DNA from 4 places in the Bacillus sp. N6 genome. Region 2 is predicted to be linked to each of the others. Evidence: riboswitches for the same ligand, from Rfam matches in the RefSeq annotation. Region 2 holds a riboswitch; each other region holds the start of a gene.
The links. Region 2 has a riboswitch for thiamine pyrophosphate ahead of ACUXVC_RS02190 (MTH1187 family thiamine-binding protein). Riboswitches for the same ligand answer to the same signal wherever they lie in the genome.
Positions count from the first base shown of each region.

Region 1 (4,219 bases), 1.1 Mb from region 2:
TATTTATGCGATGGCTTCTTTACAGCCCGTAGATGAAGCTGTACAAATGGTGCAAGATTATTACATCTATATCATTGCATTTGTAGTCGTTCTTATTTTTTTAGCTTCGTTTTATTATTCAAAACAAATTGCAAAACCATTATTAAAAATAAATGATACGACGAAGAAAATAGCACAATTAGATTTTACAGAAAAAATACCGATTACTTCAAAAGATGAAATTGGAGATTTATCGAAAAATATTAATGTGCTATCAAATAAACTCCATTCGCATATTGGGCAGTTAGAAGAAGATATTGAAAAGGAAAGAAAGTTAGAAAAGACGCGAAAAGAATTCATTTCTGGTGTTTCACATGAATTAAAAACACCGCTAAGTATTATGAAAAGCTGTATTTCTATTTTAAAAGACGGGGTAGCTGAGCATAAAAAGGATTATTATTTTCAGGCGATGGAGAGAGAAGTAGACAAAATGGATACGTTAATTTTGGATATGCTTGAGTTAGCTAAATTTGAATCTGGTACATATAAAATGAAAAAGGATTCGTTTTATATTGATACAGTAATTGAAGACATATGTGAACATCTATCTGTGGAAATAGAGAAAAAAGAGCTTCGTGTTCATAAAAATATATGTTCATTTGAAGTGATTGCAAATCAAGGCCGGATTGAACAAGTCATCGTGAATTTCATTACGAATGCCATACGTTATACACCAAATAAAGAAGATATTATTATTTCTACAATAGATGAGAAGGATCGTATAAAAGTGTGCATTGAAAATAAAGGTACTCACATTGAAGAAGAACAATTAGATAAAATTTGGGATCGTTTTTATCGAGTGGATACAGCTCGTCAGCGTTCACAAGGTGGGACGGGGCTTGGGCTTGCCATTTCAAAGAATATTTTAGAACTACATGATACTGAATATGGGGCAGGAAATACAGAAGATGGTGTGTTATTTTATTTCTATTTACCGAAAAAAGCGTAGAAAATATAATCTACGTTTTTTTAAATTATTTTCATATTATCTTTACCTAATCTTTATTTTTAATCAGTATAATTTGTTTAGAATATGAGGTTATGTAAGGAGTCGATGAACCGTGCATAGCAATTGGCTAAGTATAATGGTATTTATTTTCTTTTGCGCATTTATTGTATTTTTAATTAATATTACGATATGAAAAAAGAGCGCTCATTAAGCGCCCTTTTTTTGTGTATTCATTTGATAAGCACTGATGCTTTTGAATAAGCGTGGTGAAGTGATAAATAAAAATATAAGTAAAACGGTACATAGAATATAGGAACCAATCATTGTACTACCGTTAAATATTAAAGAATATAGGAAAGCCGATTGGCCTTTTGGTGCATATTGTCCCCAGAAAATGATACCAGCGATAAAGTGACAGAAGTAACGAGCTAGACTACCGATAAAAGTAGCGACGATAATGTATCCAATTACTTTCTTTCCTTGGTTTGGTTTTGATGAAGGTTTGTCTTTACGGCTACCTAAATTTGATTGTTCTTCGCTATTTTCATTTGACGCTAAAAGCGCCTTTTGAATTGGACGATAGAATAAACCAGCAAATCCAATGAATGCGAAAGCAACAAAGTATTCAATTAATACTTGAATTGGTGTGACGATAATGGCATCGCCTACGACAATTTGTAATAATCCCCAAATTAAGCCTCCTAAGAAAGCCATTTTGAAGCCCCAGCGGTATGCGATAATAAAAATAGGAATCATAGCAAATGAAATGGAACCGCCTGTTGCTGATATTTTGATTGAAAGTGGTAAAATGTCGATGACCAAGGCGAAGGCTGCAAGAATAGCAGATTCGATCATCGCTTGTAAATTGGTGTTACGCATGTTGTCTCCCCCTAAATCCAAGTTGTACAAAAAAGAATAGATATCATAGGAGGATACGAAATACGTAAATAAAAATGAGGTATGTATTTCGGGCGTTTGCACAATCCCTGCGTTAGCATTAACTAACAGGTTCGAAGGGTCGGAACGAAGTGTTCCCTCTCAGCGGCATGGCTCCCCCAGTGATAACGAGATTCTTTATTTGCTATTGTTTATTGTAAGCGAAATGGATGAGAATGGCAAACAAATGCTGTATGACAATAATTGAAATAGAATTGTAGCGAAATGTTAATAAATATGAAGCAAAAGGGTATAGTACAAGAGAAATTGGGTGTGGTATAATTTTTTTGAAAATAATTATCATTCTCTTCTGAGGGGGAAGGTTATGAGCTTAGTAGATATTAAAATTGGAGAGAAAGTGTTAGTAAAAAGTATTCAGTCTTTAGATCAGCTATTAAAGCGTAGACTAGCTGCTTTCGGTCTTGCGGAAGGAAGCGAACTTCGCTTGAAACAGAAAGCGATGTTCAAAGGTCCTTGTACATTGGAGTGTCGTGGACAGTTAATTAGTATTCGTCATTGTGACGCGAAAATGATAAAGGTGGAATTAGCGTGAATAAGGTAGCTTTGCTAGGGAATCCGAATACAGGGAAGACATCATTATTTAATGCACTTACTGGTTCTTATGAATACGTAGGAAACTGGAGCGGTGTAACAGTAGAAAAAAAGGTTGGTAAATTAAAAGATAGACAAGGAACATTAATTGATTTACCAGGTGTGTATGATTTAAATCCAGTTTCACGTGATGAAGGTGTTGTAACAAACTTTCTATTAACAGAAGAATTTAATCATATGTTAAATATTGTAGATTCTTCGCAGTTTGAGAGAAATATGCATTTAACGTTGCAATTACTTGAATTTGGTAAGCCGGTCTCAATTGGTTTAAATATGGTTGATGTGGCGAAGCAAAGAGGAATTGTCATTGATGTAAAACGATTATCAGAACTATTAGGTGTAACAGTCGTTCCTGTCGTTGCAAGAAGTGGAAAAGGTTGTGAAGAACTACTTGCGACTCTTAAAGAAAATGACAAAAAGGAGAAAAAGCCATTCCTTATTTCATATGGTGTACAAATGGATGAAGGAATTGGAGAAGTAATTGCTCTTTTAGAGACAGCGAATTATGAGCATCCGAGATGGTTAGCACTTCAATTTTTAAGCAATAACGAAGTAGTAGAAAAAGAAATGAAAGCATTACCAATTTATAAGGAACTCATAGCCATTCGATCTCGCTTAGAAGGAAAACTTGATTGTACGTTAGAAGAGCACATTTACAAAACTCGTGAAGCGTATATTGAAAAGTTAAAAACAAATGTTATGAAGCATGAGAAAGAAGGAAAAATTCCTTTTTCAGAAAAAATTGATAGATTAATTACACATAAAATTTTAGGACTTCCAATCTTTTTAGCAGTTATGTTTTTTATTTTTCAGGTTACGTTTACGTGGATTGGTACACCTTTATCGGATATGTTAGATGAGTTTTTTGGTGGTCAGCTTACGGATTGGGTGACGGCTGGACTTACAAGTATTGGAGCTTCTGATTTTATTCAAGCACTCGTTACAGAAGGTATTATTGCCGGTGTTGGTGCTGTATTAGTATTCGTACCACAAATCTTTGCACTATTCTTTTTCATTTCATTATTAGAAGACTCAGGATATATGGCGCGAATTGCAGTTGTTATGGATAGAATTATGGAGTTCTTTGGCTTAAACGGTAAAGCTTTTATTCCGATGATTATCGGTTTTGGATGTAACGTTCCGGGTATTATGGCAGCGAGAACGATTGAACAGGAGAAAGAGCGCTTACTTACAATTTTAGTAACACCGTTTATGTCTTGTTCAGCACGATTACCTGTATATGCATTATTTGCGGGCGTATTCTTCCCTAATAGTCAGGCGACTGTTGTATTTTCTTTATATGTCGCAGGTATTGTTCTTGCGTTATTAGTTACAAAAATTATGTCTCTTACGATTTTGAAAGCAGAAAAATCTATTTTCGTAATTGAACTACCGCCTTATCGTGTGCCACAAGCGAAAACGTTATGGCTGAGCACGTGGGAGAAAGGAAAGGGATTTGTTCGTAAAGCTGGTACATTCATCTTTGGTGGTTCGGTTGTTATTTGGTTATTAAATTATGCAGGTCCATCAGGATTTGGCGTTGATATGGGAGATAGCTACTTAGCGATGATTGGTGGATTTATCGCACCATTATTTGCACCGCTCGGCTTTGGAACGTGGCAAGCTGCGGCATCCCTTTTAACAGGATTTTTAGCGAAAGAAGTTGTCGTTTCTACAATGGCA
Region 1 is NZ_CM127843.1:4,683,708-4,687,926, reverse strand. Features, by position in the region: gene ACUXVC_RS24205 (sensor histidine kinase) at 1-988, shown strand, start outside; gene ACUXVC_RS24200 (energy-coupled thiamine transporter ThiT) at 1,196-1,867, opposite strand; TPP riboswitch at 1,954-2,055, opposite strand; gene ACUXVC_RS24195 (FeoA family protein) at 2,250-2,477, shown strand; gene feoB (ferrous iron transport protein B) at 2,474-4,219, shown strand, end outside.
Region 1: another riboswitch for thiamine pyrophosphate. It lies ahead of ACUXVC_RS24200 (energy-coupled thiamine transporter ThiT); the one in region 2 lies ahead of ACUXVC_RS02190 (MTH1187 family thiamine-binding protein).

Region 2 (4,219 bases):
CAAAGTAAAATTTCTCAAAATCATAATATAAAAGAAAATGCTGTTTTTGCTAAGAAGAGTAAGGAAGGTAGCCAATATTTAATCGCGTTCTATACAACTTTAAATAAAAAAGAAATACCAGAATTAGTTTATCAGTTACAAGAGCAATTACCAGATTATATGGTGCCATCTAAACTAATTTATATTAATGAATTACCACTTACACCTAATAAAAAGATTGATGTTAAGAAGTTAGCTCAGTTAGAAGAAAAGTATGAACCGGTTCGTCTACAAGAATATGTTGCACCTTCTAATAAAGCAGAGAAACAAATAGCGCGCGCTTGGGCGGAAGTATTAGGAATTTCAAAAGTTGGAGTGCATGATGATTTCTTTACAATTGGTGGATATTCATTAAAAGTATTACGAGTCTTAACATTGTTAAAAGAAGATTTTTCACATTTAACAATTCAAGATTTCTTTAAAGAAAGAACGATATATGGATTAGCTCGAATTGAGCGAGAAGTAAAAGTAGAGAAAGAAGGAGTATTTCGTGAATATAAAGTGATTCACGAACCAGATACTATTACGTATGCAAACGTTTTGGAAGAAACCCAGATTTCAAATGTCTTTTTAACAGGAGCTACTGGTTATTTAGGATCACACATATTATATGAATTGTTGAGAGATACATCTGCTACTATTTATTGTTTAGTAAGACCAACCAAAGATGTGCAACAAAGAATTATAGATACATTAACAGGCTACTTTAGTGATATATGTGAAGAATGGTTACAGCGTATACAGGCCGTAGCTGGTGATCTGGGGGAAGAGTATCTTGGGATGAGCGAAGAAGAATTTATGTTCATCAGTTCTAAGATGGATACGATAATTCATTGCGGTGCAGATGTAAGACATTTTGGAGATGTAAAACAATTTGAAAATATAAATGTCCAAGGAACTAGCCGTATGCTAGCATTAGCGGAGAAAGGTGCTACATTCCATTTTATTTCTACAATTGGTATCCCGTTAGAATTAGCGGTAGATCAATGGGATACATACATGAAAACTGGTGATTTTAATTACAGTGTAGACTTAGAGAATGTATATTCAAATAGTAAACTACAAGCGGAAAACATTGTTCGTGAAGCAATGAAAAATGGTTTGCGCGGAAATATTTATCGTGCAGGTAATTTAGCATGTCATTCAGAAACAGGTTCGTTCCAACAAAATATTGAAGGAAACGCATTTTATCGTCTTATTAAAACAATGCTATTAATTGGGAAAGCACCAAATGTGAAGTGGAAAGTTGATTTCACACCAATTGATTTTGCTAGTAAATCAATTGTATCGTATTTAAAAGATTCGCAAATTGTAGGAGAGACGTTACATATTTGTCATCCACATCAAATTGAGTTTGAACAATTTATACAGTTAATTGGAGAGTGTGGATACAATCTTGAAATGGTTCCACTTTCAGAATATGTAAATACCGGACTTGAATTAGCGAAGGAAAATGAAGTAATAGCAGAGTTAATTGCTTCTCAAGTTGCAGGAGATGGAGCGCAGCAATCTGAAATTGTAATGGGTACGCGTAGAACGAATGAATGGATTAAGAAAAAAGAATTGATAGTACCAGCAATCAATAAAGAATTTATACAGCAGTTATTAGCTCATGGTGAAAAAGTTGGATATTTTCCAAAAATAATGAAATGATTATGCATGCTTTTGTTTGTTCAATAAAATAAATCATGCTACAATGAAAACGAATTAAGGACCGGGGAGCCAATTGGCTGAGAGGATGTAAGTAAACATCGACCCTCAACCTGATCTGGATAATGCCAGCGTAGGGAGTTACTTAAAGTGATGTAGCATATGTTATTCTATAATAACTTGCATACAAGGCTTTCCTACGCAGTAGGAAAGCCTTTTCTTATTTTTGAAATCTAATTTTATAAGGGGGATTTTATTATGTCACAACAAGTTACAATGTCATTTTCAGTAGTACCACAAGCGAAAACGAAAGATGTATATTCTGTTGTCGATAAAGCAATTGAAGTTGTGCAACAATCGGGAGTTCGTTATGAAGTAGGGGCAATGGAAACAACTTTGGAAGGAGAATTAGATGTACTTCTTGATGTCGTTAAACGTGCGCAACAAGCTTGCGTCGATGCTGGAGCAGAAGAAGTGATTACTTCTATTAAAATCCATTATCGTCCAAGCACTGGTGTAACGATAGATGAAAAGGTTTGGAAGTACCGTGATGAATATGCAAAACCAGAAGCAATCTAAACTTATTACAACTATTTGGCTTATCCTTCTCATTGCGATATGGGAAGGATCTGTTTCATTATTTAAAATCGAACCGTGGATTTTACCAAAGCCTTCTGCCATTGTTCAAGAATTAATTGGGATGAAAGATTTACTATTACCAAATACGATGCAAACACTGCAGGAAGTTATAATTGGACTATTCTTTGCAATTTTATTGGGGACGAGCATCGCAATTATTATGGACGTTATACCGTTATTTCGTATTTTAATAAATCCATTGCTCGTTATTTCGCAAACAATTCCAATTGTTGTACTTGCACCGCTATTTATTATTTGGTTTGGATATGGGATGTTGCCGAAAGTAATGGTCGTAATACTCGTTTGTTTCTTCCCAATTGCGCTTAGTATTTTAGAAGGTTTTCAAACAGTAGATAAAAACATGTTGAAGCTTTTACAAACAATGAAGGCGACAAAATGGCAAGTTTACCAGAAAGTAAAATTTCCAGCAGTGCTTCCATACTTTTTCTCCGGTTTAAAAATTGCAGTTACATATAGCGTAATGGGGGCAATTATCGGAGAATGGCTCGGTGCAAGTGAAGGATTAGGCGTTATGCTTACGAGGGCTACAAAATCCTTTTTGACTGCCCGAGTATTTGGTGTTGCAGCAATCATCGTTATAGTGACATTATGCCTGTATTTTATCGTAGAGTTTATGGCAAGAATAACAGCACCATGGATATATAGAAAGGACGGCAGAAAATGAAAAAAGGTTTGAAAGTTATGTTAGCTGCCTTAGTAGCGGTAGGTGTGGCTGGATGTAATCCGGCGAAGAAAGAAGAAAGTGCAAGTAAAGATCAAAAAGTAAAAGTAGTATTAGATTGGTTTCCAAATACGAATCATACTGGCTTGTATGTAGCGCAAACGAAAGATTATTACAAAAAGCAAGGATTAGATGTAGAAATTATTCAACCAGGTGACAATGTAACAGCAGAGCAAATGATAGCATCAGGAAAAGCAGACTTCGCAATAAGCGCACAAGAAAATGTAACATTAGCTCGTGTGGAAGGAATTCCTGTTGTATCTGTAGGAGCGATTATTCAGCATAACACTTCAGCGTTTGCATCGCTTAAGAAAGATAATATGACGTCACCGAAAGATTTTGAAGGTAAACGTTATGGCGGCTGGGGAGGACCAGCGGAAGAAGCGACATTAAAGACGATTATGGATAAGCATCAAGCTGATTTTAATAAAGTTGAAAAAATCATCTTAGGACAAACAGATTTCTTTAAATCAATCGGCCGTGATGCAGATTTCGAATGGATTTATTACGGTTGGGATGGTATTGAAGCGAAGCGCCAAGGAAAAGAGTTAAATACGATTATGGTGAAAGACTTAGATCCAGCGCTTGATTTCTATAGTCCTGTTATTATTACGAGTGAAAAACATACGAAGCAAGATAAAGACTTTGTGAAAAAGTTTATGAGTGCAACAACAGAAGGTTATAATTTTGCAATTAAGGAACCGAAAGAAGCTGCTGATATTTTAATTAAAGCTGTTCCAGATGTAAATAAAGATTTAGTTCAAGAAAGCCAGAAATGGTTAAGTACGAAGTATCAAGATGATGCGAAAGCATGGGGAGTACAGAAGGAAGAAATTTGGACGAATTACATGAATTTCTTATATGACAACAAAGTTATTAAAAAGAAAATCGATGTAAAAGATGCTTTTACAAATGAATTCCTTCCAAGTGAAAAATGAGCGGATTACAAATAAAAAATATAGTGAAATCTTTCGACGGAAAGAATGTATTAGAGAATATTAGTGCCTCTATACAAGAGGGAGAGTTTGTTTCTTTTGTAGGACAGAGTGGTTGCGGGAAAAGCACATTATTAAACATGATTGCAAATGTTGAAAAACCAACAAGCGGGAACGTAATATATAAAGATAAGCAAGTACAAGAGCAAGATGT
Region 2 is NZ_CM127843.1:423,500-427,718, forward strand. Features, by position in the region: gene ACUXVC_RS02185 (non-ribosomal peptide synthetase family protein) at 1-1,692, shown strand, start outside; TPP riboswitch at 1,745-1,846, shown strand; gene ACUXVC_RS02190 (MTH1187 family thiamine-binding protein) at 1,948-2,268, shown strand; gene ACUXVC_RS02195 (ABC transporter permease) at 2,240-3,013, shown strand; gene ACUXVC_RS02200 (ABC transporter substrate-binding protein) at 3,010-4,008, shown strand; gene ACUXVC_RS02205 (ABC transporter ATP-binding protein) at 4,005-4,219, shown strand, end outside.

Region 3 (4,219 bases), 320 kb from region 2:
GCCCCAATTGATTTCACTGGAATTTGCTCATTTGCTCTTGCCATAACAACATCTGGCTGATAATACAAGCCAACTGTCACCTTCCCTGCTGCTGCCAATGTTAATGGATCAGTCGGATTAGAAGGGAATTTAATATTTACCTTTACACCTTCTTCTTTAAAGTATCCTTTTTCAATTGCTGCATAAATAAAGCTATGTACCGCATTTGGATACCAATCTAACATGACTGTTATTTCTTTCTCTTTTTTACTTTTTTCTGATGCTGAATTACTTGAACATCCTGTAATCATTGCAATTAATAATGTAAACACAAAGATGCGCTTTAAAAATTTCATGAATGCTTCCTCCAACTAATGAATTTCTTTTCTAATATGGAAATAAGTACGACGAAGAAAATAGCTAATAATGATAACAATACAATGGGTGCAAATACGCCAGCTCCATCTAACTGCGTCATCATTCTCTTACTGAAATATCCAAGTCCAGCTTGTGCACCGAGCCATTCTCCAATTGCTGCTCCGATAACACTAAGCGGAACTGCAATTTTTAAAGCTGAGAAAAAATAAGGAAGAGCAGACGGCAACTTTAATTTAAGAAAAATATCTCTTTTCGTTGCTCCATATGTAACTAAGAGCTCCTCCCATTCTTTTTTTGTACTACGCAGTCCATCATACGTATTGACCGCAATCGGGAAAAACGTAATTAAAACTGTGACAACAACCTTACTCCAAATTGTGTATCCAAACCATAAAACAAATAGCGGAGCAAGCGCAGTAATCGGAATCGTTTGTGAAGCAACTAATAATGGATAAAATGCTCTTTCCATCCATGTACTCGCATTCATTAACATCGCTAGCCCTACACCTAATATGATAGAAATAACAACACCTATTAAAACGACGTATAACGTTGCAGGTAAATGAACCGTAAATAATATGTCTTTTAGTTTCCATATCTTCATTACAATCGCAGACGGTGACGGTAAAATGTACATCTCATCTACAATTCTTGCTCCTATTTCCCACACAGCTAGTAAAATACTAGAAAGTGTAATAGCAGGAACTAATTCTTTCAATCGGTTCATCACACAAGTACCTGCCTTTGTAACATACTAAGAAGCTCATCTTTCAGCGCTAATACTTCCGGTTTATATAAATCTTTTCGTGTTCTGTTATGATCAAGTGGTACAATCCGCTCAGTCAAAGTCGTTATCGGCTGCTGTTCCACTACTAAAACTCGGTTCGAAAGAAATAACGCTTCTTCAACATCATGAGTAATGAATAAAATTGTTTTTTCCCACTCTTGCCATTGTTCAAACAGCCATTCTTGCAAAGAGGCCTTCGTTAAAGCATCTAACGCGCTAAACGGTTCATCTAATAACAATATCTCCCCGCCCGTTAACAAAGTTCGGATAAAAGATACGCGTTGCCTCATACCACCAGATAAATCTTTCGGATGTTTTGTCTCATATCCTTGTAAACCAAATTTATATAACAGTTCCTTTGCCTTTACTTGTGCTTCTTTCTTCTGTACACCTTGGCACTCTAGCGGCAGAGCAGCATTCTCAATAATTGTTCTCCACGGCAAAAGCATATCTTTTTGCGGCATATATCCTACAGGATGGTGCTTTGTTTCTGTCAGTTCTATCTTTCCAGTACTTACCTTCTCTAGGCCTGTAATAAGGCGAAATAAAGTACTTTTCCCACATCCACTCGGTCCGATAATACTGAAAAACTCTTTCTCATGTATAGAAGCATTTAATTCATGGATGATTGGTTTCTCATCGTAATGAAAAGAAACATTATGAAACTGTAGTATGTTCTTGCTCCTCAAATCCCCACATCTCCTTACGATAGGACATATCCCAGAATAAATATTCAAATCGACTGGAATATAAGAAAATCTCCTCTAATCTATCTAGTTCTTTCTCAGACTTTCCAACTGCCATTTCATTTAATAAATCTATTAACCAAATACAAAGATTACCGTATTCTTCCGAACTATATCCTTGAATCCACTCACCAAAAAACTCATGATCTCTTGCTCCAGGAATATCATTTAAACGCTTTCCAATTTCCCAGTAGCTCCACATACATGGAAGAAGCGCTGCTATTAATTCTGCAAGTGTGCCATTTTGAGATACAGACATCATGTAATTTGTATAAGCTAAATTTTTAGCAGATGGCTTTGCAGACTCTATCTCCTCTATAGAAATTCCAAGTCTTTTTGCATATTGTTTATGGATTGTCATTTCGCCATTTAATATTCCATCAATTTGTTCAGCGAACTTTCCCATTACTTGTGGATTCGTTGCTTTTACAACACCAATCGCATATAATTTTGCATAATCTAGCAGATATAAATAATCTTGAATAATATAATACTGAAATTTATCTTTTTCTAACGTGCCATCTCCCATACCCACTACAAACGGATGATTATGACTCATCTCCCAAACCGGTTGCACAGTTTCTAATAATCTATCGCAAAATTTCATTTCTCTATCCCCTTTCAATATATGTATCTAAATAAAAAACCACTTCTATATATAAGAAGTGGTTACAGCAAATAAAATTATACATTTATTCGATGTTCCACTTCCCTTCGCTAGTATTACCTAGATCAGGTGTTATAAGGGTTAAGGATTATTCCTCTCTCAGCAAATCAAGCACCCCTAGTGGTTTCAATATGAAATTTTCAAATAAAAAAGCCCCGTTTCTATACGCAAAGAAACGGGGACTCATTGTTAGTGTCCGAATTGCTTCCCTACGCTAGCATAATCTAGATCAGGTAATAAAAAGGATCAAAGGCTTACGGCCTACTCTCAGCTGGCAACACCAGCTCTCCTAGCAAACTATAAAATTATCACTGTCAGTATAACACCCTAATAAGACATCATCAACTATTTTAATTTTCTTAATTATCAACAAAAAATTAAAGTTATACAATACATACATTCTATTTTAGAAAATAAAACTCCAATTAATTGTTTAAAAAGGAATCATTATCCTCAAAAAATTTATTTTTATATTGATTTCATATTACATTTATGTGAATACACCCACTATATTATATCTTTATACTATAATAAAATTACAACTATACAACTAGAGGAGGTCTCTATTCCATGAATATGAAAGCTACTGCTTTAACAGCAACTACTGTAGCGATTGCTTCTTTACTTCCTTCTATGGGTGAAACAAATGTACAAAAAGCAAACGCTGAACAATTATCTAATGTTAAAACTGGGTATGTCAAAGTCGATCAAGTAGCATTACATACAGAAGATAACGTAAAGAGCACATCAATTGATACAATTCGCTTTAATACAAAAGTGAACATCCTTGAAACAACTAATGGTTGGTATAAAGTATCTGTTCATAATAAAGTAGGTTATGTACAAAAAGATGCTATTTTACTAAAAAACAAACTTCAATCTAATGATCAATACATCGTCAATGCTAATGCATTAAACGTTCGCTCTGAACCTAATTTAGAATCTTCCATTTTAGATGTATTACCAAATGGCAAGTTTATTACCGTTCAAGAAGATCAAGGCGAATGGTATAAAATATCACATAATGGCCAAACGGGTTACGTACAAAAAGCATTCATCTCTAATGGTTCACAACCCTTAGTAAAAGGAATCACCGTTCAAAATAATACAAAATATACTGTTGCAACACCTAATCTGAATGTACGTAGCAACACTAGTACAAGTAGCGCTCTACTCGGTTCATTACAAAACGGTACACAAGTACAAGTAGTAGAAACTGTAGGAACTTGGTATAAAATTCGTTTTGGCACAGGATACGGATATGTAGCAAAACACTATGTAGTACAAAATCAACCACAGGCTAAAACAGATCAGCCTTCATCTATTCCAGCTGCTTTCAAATTCCCTGCTCAAGGAAGAATTAGCTCAACCTTTGATATACGATGGGAACAAATGCATTATGGTATAGATATTGCTGCTCCAGGGAACGTCTCTATCCAAGCTGCTGCTGCAGGTAAAGTTGTGAAATCTTATTATTCAGCTAGCTATGGCAATGTTGTGTTCATTGCGCATCAAATCAATGGGAAATTATATACAACTGTTTATGCTCATATGAAGGATCGCACTGTACAAACTGGTGATCAAGTACAAGCTGGACAATTAGTAGGTCATATGGGCAACACAGGTCATTCATACGGGCAACATCTTCATTTTGAATTACAT
Region 3 is NZ_CM127843.1:742,677-746,895, reverse strand. Features, by position in the region: gene ACUXVC_RS03820 (ABC transporter substrate-binding protein) at 1-335, opposite strand, end outside; gene ACUXVC_RS03815 (ABC transporter permease) at 332-1,084, opposite strand; gene ACUXVC_RS03810 (ABC transporter ATP-binding protein) at 1,084-1,833, opposite strand; gene tenA (thiaminase II) at 1,802-2,497, opposite strand; TPP riboswitch at 2,583-2,686, opposite strand; TPP riboswitch at 2,747-2,858, opposite strand; gene ACUXVC_RS03800 (SH3 domain-containing protein) at 3,128-4,219, shown strand, end outside.
Region 3: another riboswitch for thiamine pyrophosphate. It lies ahead of tenA (thiaminase II); the one in region 2 lies ahead of ACUXVC_RS02190 (MTH1187 family thiamine-binding protein).

Region 4 (4,219 bases), 710 kb from region 2:
TGTAAGTCAACATCTACTCTATGCTAGCTTTGCAATGGGTGGACTCGTCTCCCTCCTCTCTAACGTCTTCAATAACCATCCTGCACTTATGATTGGTACAATCACATTAACCGAAATGGGACTAGACCCAGTCACATTAAAAACTATCTACCTCGCAAACATTATTGGTAGTGACATCGGTTCACTATTATTACCAATTGGTACACTAGCTTCCCTCATTTGGATGTATATTCTGAAACAAAACAAAATTAAAGTAAAATGGAAAGACTATTTAAGTGTATCCCTTATCGTTATTCCTCTCACAACAGTCGTCACATTATTCCTCTTATTCTACTGGGTACATCTCTTCTTCGCCTTATAAAGTGAAACTTTAATCAGTGGGGGTTTTGTTCATCCCCCACTGATTATTAGCCTTAACCAATCGGGCTTTTACGGGCAGCCCGACCCCGACCTAACTTCTTTGCTTCCGCTGAATTTTGAGGTGGGGGTCTTACTGCCCACAAATAGCGGGATAAACAACAGAAGCCCCATTTGCTACCGTCTTAGCAAATGGGGCTTCTTCTATAATAAAGTTAGGTACTACAGTGTGATCAATCAAGTAAAGAGGTGTAACGTGTTATTGATATAAATGACTACCAGCTTCTTTAAATTCTTCTGCTTTCTCTTTCATTCCTTTTTCAATTGCTTCTGTCGTTTCTAAATCATTTTCTTTTGCATATTCACGGATATCATGTGAAATTCTCATACTACAAAACTTCGGTCCACACATTGAACAGAAGTGAGCTGTCTTTGCCCCTTCTGCAGGCAACGTTTCATCGTGATATTCCATCGCACGTTCAGGATCTAAAGATAAATTAAATTGATCGCGCCAACGAAATTCGAAACGTGCTTTTGAAAGTGCATCATCACGCTGATGAGCCGTTTTATGTCCTTTTGCAAGATCAGCCGCATGCGCTGCAATTTTGTACGTAATAACACCCGTGCGTACATCATCTTTATTCGGTAAACCTAAATGTTCTTTCGGCGTTACATAACAAAGCATCGCCGTTCCAAACCAACCGATCATCGCAGCTCCAATTGCCGATGTAATATGGTCATAACCTGGTGCAATATCTGTCGTTAGTGGCCCAAGTGTATAAAACGGCGCGCCCTGACAAATATCAAGCTCTTTCTCCATATTCTCTTTAATTAAGTGCATCGGTACGTGTCCAGGTCCTTCGATCATAACTTGCACATCATGTTTCCAAGCAATTTTAGTTAATTCACCAAGTGTTTCAAGCTCAGAAAACTGTGCTTCGTCATTTGCATCTGCAATAGACCCTGGACGTAATCCATCTCCAAGAGAGAACGAAACATCGTACTGCTTCATAATTTCACAAATCTCTTCAAAGTGAGTATATAGGAAGTTTTCTTTATGATGGAATAGACACCACTGCGCCATAATCGAACCACCGCGCGAAACGATACCTGTCGTACGCTTTGCCGTGATTGGAATGTAACGAAGCAATACACCAGCGTGAATCGTAAAGTAATCAACGCCTTGCTCCGCTTGCTCAATTAACGTATCACGATACACTTCCCACGTTAAATCTTCTGCAATTCCATTTACCTTTTCAAGCGCTTGATAAATCGGCACAGTTCCAACTGGTACAGGCGCGTTACGAATAATCCACTCACGCGTCGTATGAATGTTTTTACCTGTAGATAAATCCATAATCGTATCTGCACCCCAGCGCGTTGCCCACGTCATCTTCTCTACTTCTTCTGCAATAGAAGAAGATACAGCAGAGTTTCCGATATTTGCATTTACCTTCACGTGGAAATTACGCCCGATAATCATCGGTTCTGCTTCCGGATGATTAATATTCGCTGGTAAAATAGCACGCCCTTCCGCAATTTCCTTACGAACAAACTCAGGCTCTACTCCTTCACGAATTGCAACGTATTCCATCTCAGACGTAATAATGCCATTACGCGCATAATGCATTTGCGTAACATTTGCACCTTGCTTCGCTCTAAGCGGCTGGCGATCCATTTGCGGGAAAACAGGTGTATGTTTCGAAGCCACTTTCACACCATCATCCTCTGGTTTCACCTCGCGCCCTTCATATGCCTCTACATCCCCGCGCTCCATGATCCAAGAATGACGCGGCGTTGGAATTCCCTTTTCCAGCTCCACTTTATACGCCGGATCCGTATAAGGACCGCTCGTATCATACACACGGACTGGAGGATTTGGGATGCCGTTCGTTTCGCTTTGTTCAATCTCACGCATCGGCACTTTCATGCCTGCGCGTGGTCCATCCACATATACTTTCTTACTCCCTGGTAAACTCGATTTCAATTCAATTTGCTCAGCTGAAACAGACTGTTTCATAACCTTTGTTGCCTCCCCTGTTCGTGACAAGGACGAGATATGGCCAGCGCATGCCAAAATAAAAAGAGCCAGGTCCATAAAAAAATAAGGACCTGGCTCATAAAAGACATCATTATGTAAAGCCGTTAACTTCCCTACGCTGGTACGAGCCAGATCAGGTCCAAAGGGTTAAGAAGATCACGCGCTTCTCTCTCAGCCTACGCATACGTTAGGCACCCCTAGTTTATCACTGATTTAATTTTCAATACTTTCCCATCATACACGATAATCTGAAAAATGCAAAGGTTATTTCTTTTTCTCTTTATGGAATCATCCACGTTAAATAATATGCTTGAACATACCTCATAATACCAACAATAATTACGAAGAACACCCTATTGTAAAAATAGTTTATGACTTAACATGGGAGTTTAAAAACATCTTCACCACAAAGAGTATTGAGAATTTCGACCATTGTATTGAGAAAATGAAGAATACTAATATACAAGAATTTAAGAGCTTTACGAATGGATTAGCCGGGGATATTGAAGCTGTCAGAAATGCGGTAACTTATGAGAATAATAATGGTCTTGCCGAAGGGAGCATAAACAAGTTAAAGCTTATTAAAAGAATCATGTATGGTCGATACAAATTCTCCACATTGCGGACAAAGATTCTACTTTTGGAGAGAATGAGACTTTTCAACTAACTCCGGAAAGAACCATTTTTTACTTGCCAAATACATTCATCAGTCCCATTTGACAAAGAGCCTTTGTCTCTGCTGCATTTCGCTACAACTGCTACCTGCCATACAACCTGCAATAGAGATAGGTAACAATTTACTATACAAGGAACAAAATTGACCTGCTCCTCCATTTAGTGATTTAACTATCTTTATTATTCAGAGCTAAAACTCAAAGAGAAAGCTCTTACATTTATTGTAACATTATTTCCTTAATATGTTAATTTTTGTTATCTTGTTAGTTAAAGGGGTACTTAGTACAAAAAATAACCGTAGATAGTAGCACGAACACTGTTCTTGTTATAATTAATTTTTTTCAGAACGTCTATAATCCTCTTTTAAAAAATATATGTAAATATAATAAAAAACGAATGATTAATAGAAATATTCTACACCACTCGTTTTTTATCGGACTTCTTTTTACTGTACTTTTATTTTCTTTATGAGTTATTAGAAAAATAATTGTCTATATAAGTCTTTATTTTTTCAAAATTCTTTTCCATAAATAAGATTGCTGGTACTTCAATTATTGGAAGATTATTTTCATTATCAAAAGCTGGACACGGTTTGGGAACTACCAAATAGTCAACTGAGTTTTTATCCCTAATATAATTAATTGAAACATCATAATACTTAGAAAAATATTCCTTCAAATCATTCTGATTCCTTAAAAATGGTAGAGAAAATATTGAACCATAATTTATACCAGCGTCGACAATTAATACAAAGCATATTTTTTTCATGATACACCCTCCTCGTATAATAAGTTTTAAGTTAATAACTGTTCCTTGAAAATTAAATAGTTTTTATCTTCAAGAGCTACATCAAAAAAATGATGTATGGGTAAAATTTAGTCTTGGATACTGGGGGATTCCCCCAGATAATGGAAGTGCAGAAATGGATCCATCGGGAATATGCTTACTCCTCCTGTAGTTCGACCACGTTAAAAGACTGTGACCCAGACCAAAATGCACTGCATACGCACAAGCTGTATCGGTTTCCTTCACTTACCTCTCATAGTGGTGGGAGGGCAGCTTAGATGAAGGCAATCATTGAATACTCATACGCGAGGTTGTGGCTATGTTTTGGACTCTAGGGAGATCCCACAGTATCCAAGCTCA
Region 4 is NZ_CM127843.1:5,068,037-5,072,255, forward strand. Features, by position in the region: gene ACUXVC_RS26220 (arsenic transporter) at 1-361, shown strand, start outside; gene thiC (phosphomethylpyrimidine synthase ThiC) at 617-2,377, opposite strand; TPP riboswitch at 2,492-2,607, opposite strand; partial or broken gene ACUXVC_RS26230 (L-lactate permease) at 2,679-2,750, opposite strand; gene ACUXVC_RS26235 (transposase) at 2,796-3,065, shown strand; gene ACUXVC_RS26240 (hypothetical protein) at 3,539-3,841, opposite strand.
Region 4: another riboswitch for thiamine pyrophosphate. It lies ahead of thiC (phosphomethylpyrimidine synthase ThiC); the one in region 2 lies ahead of ACUXVC_RS02190 (MTH1187 family thiamine-binding protein).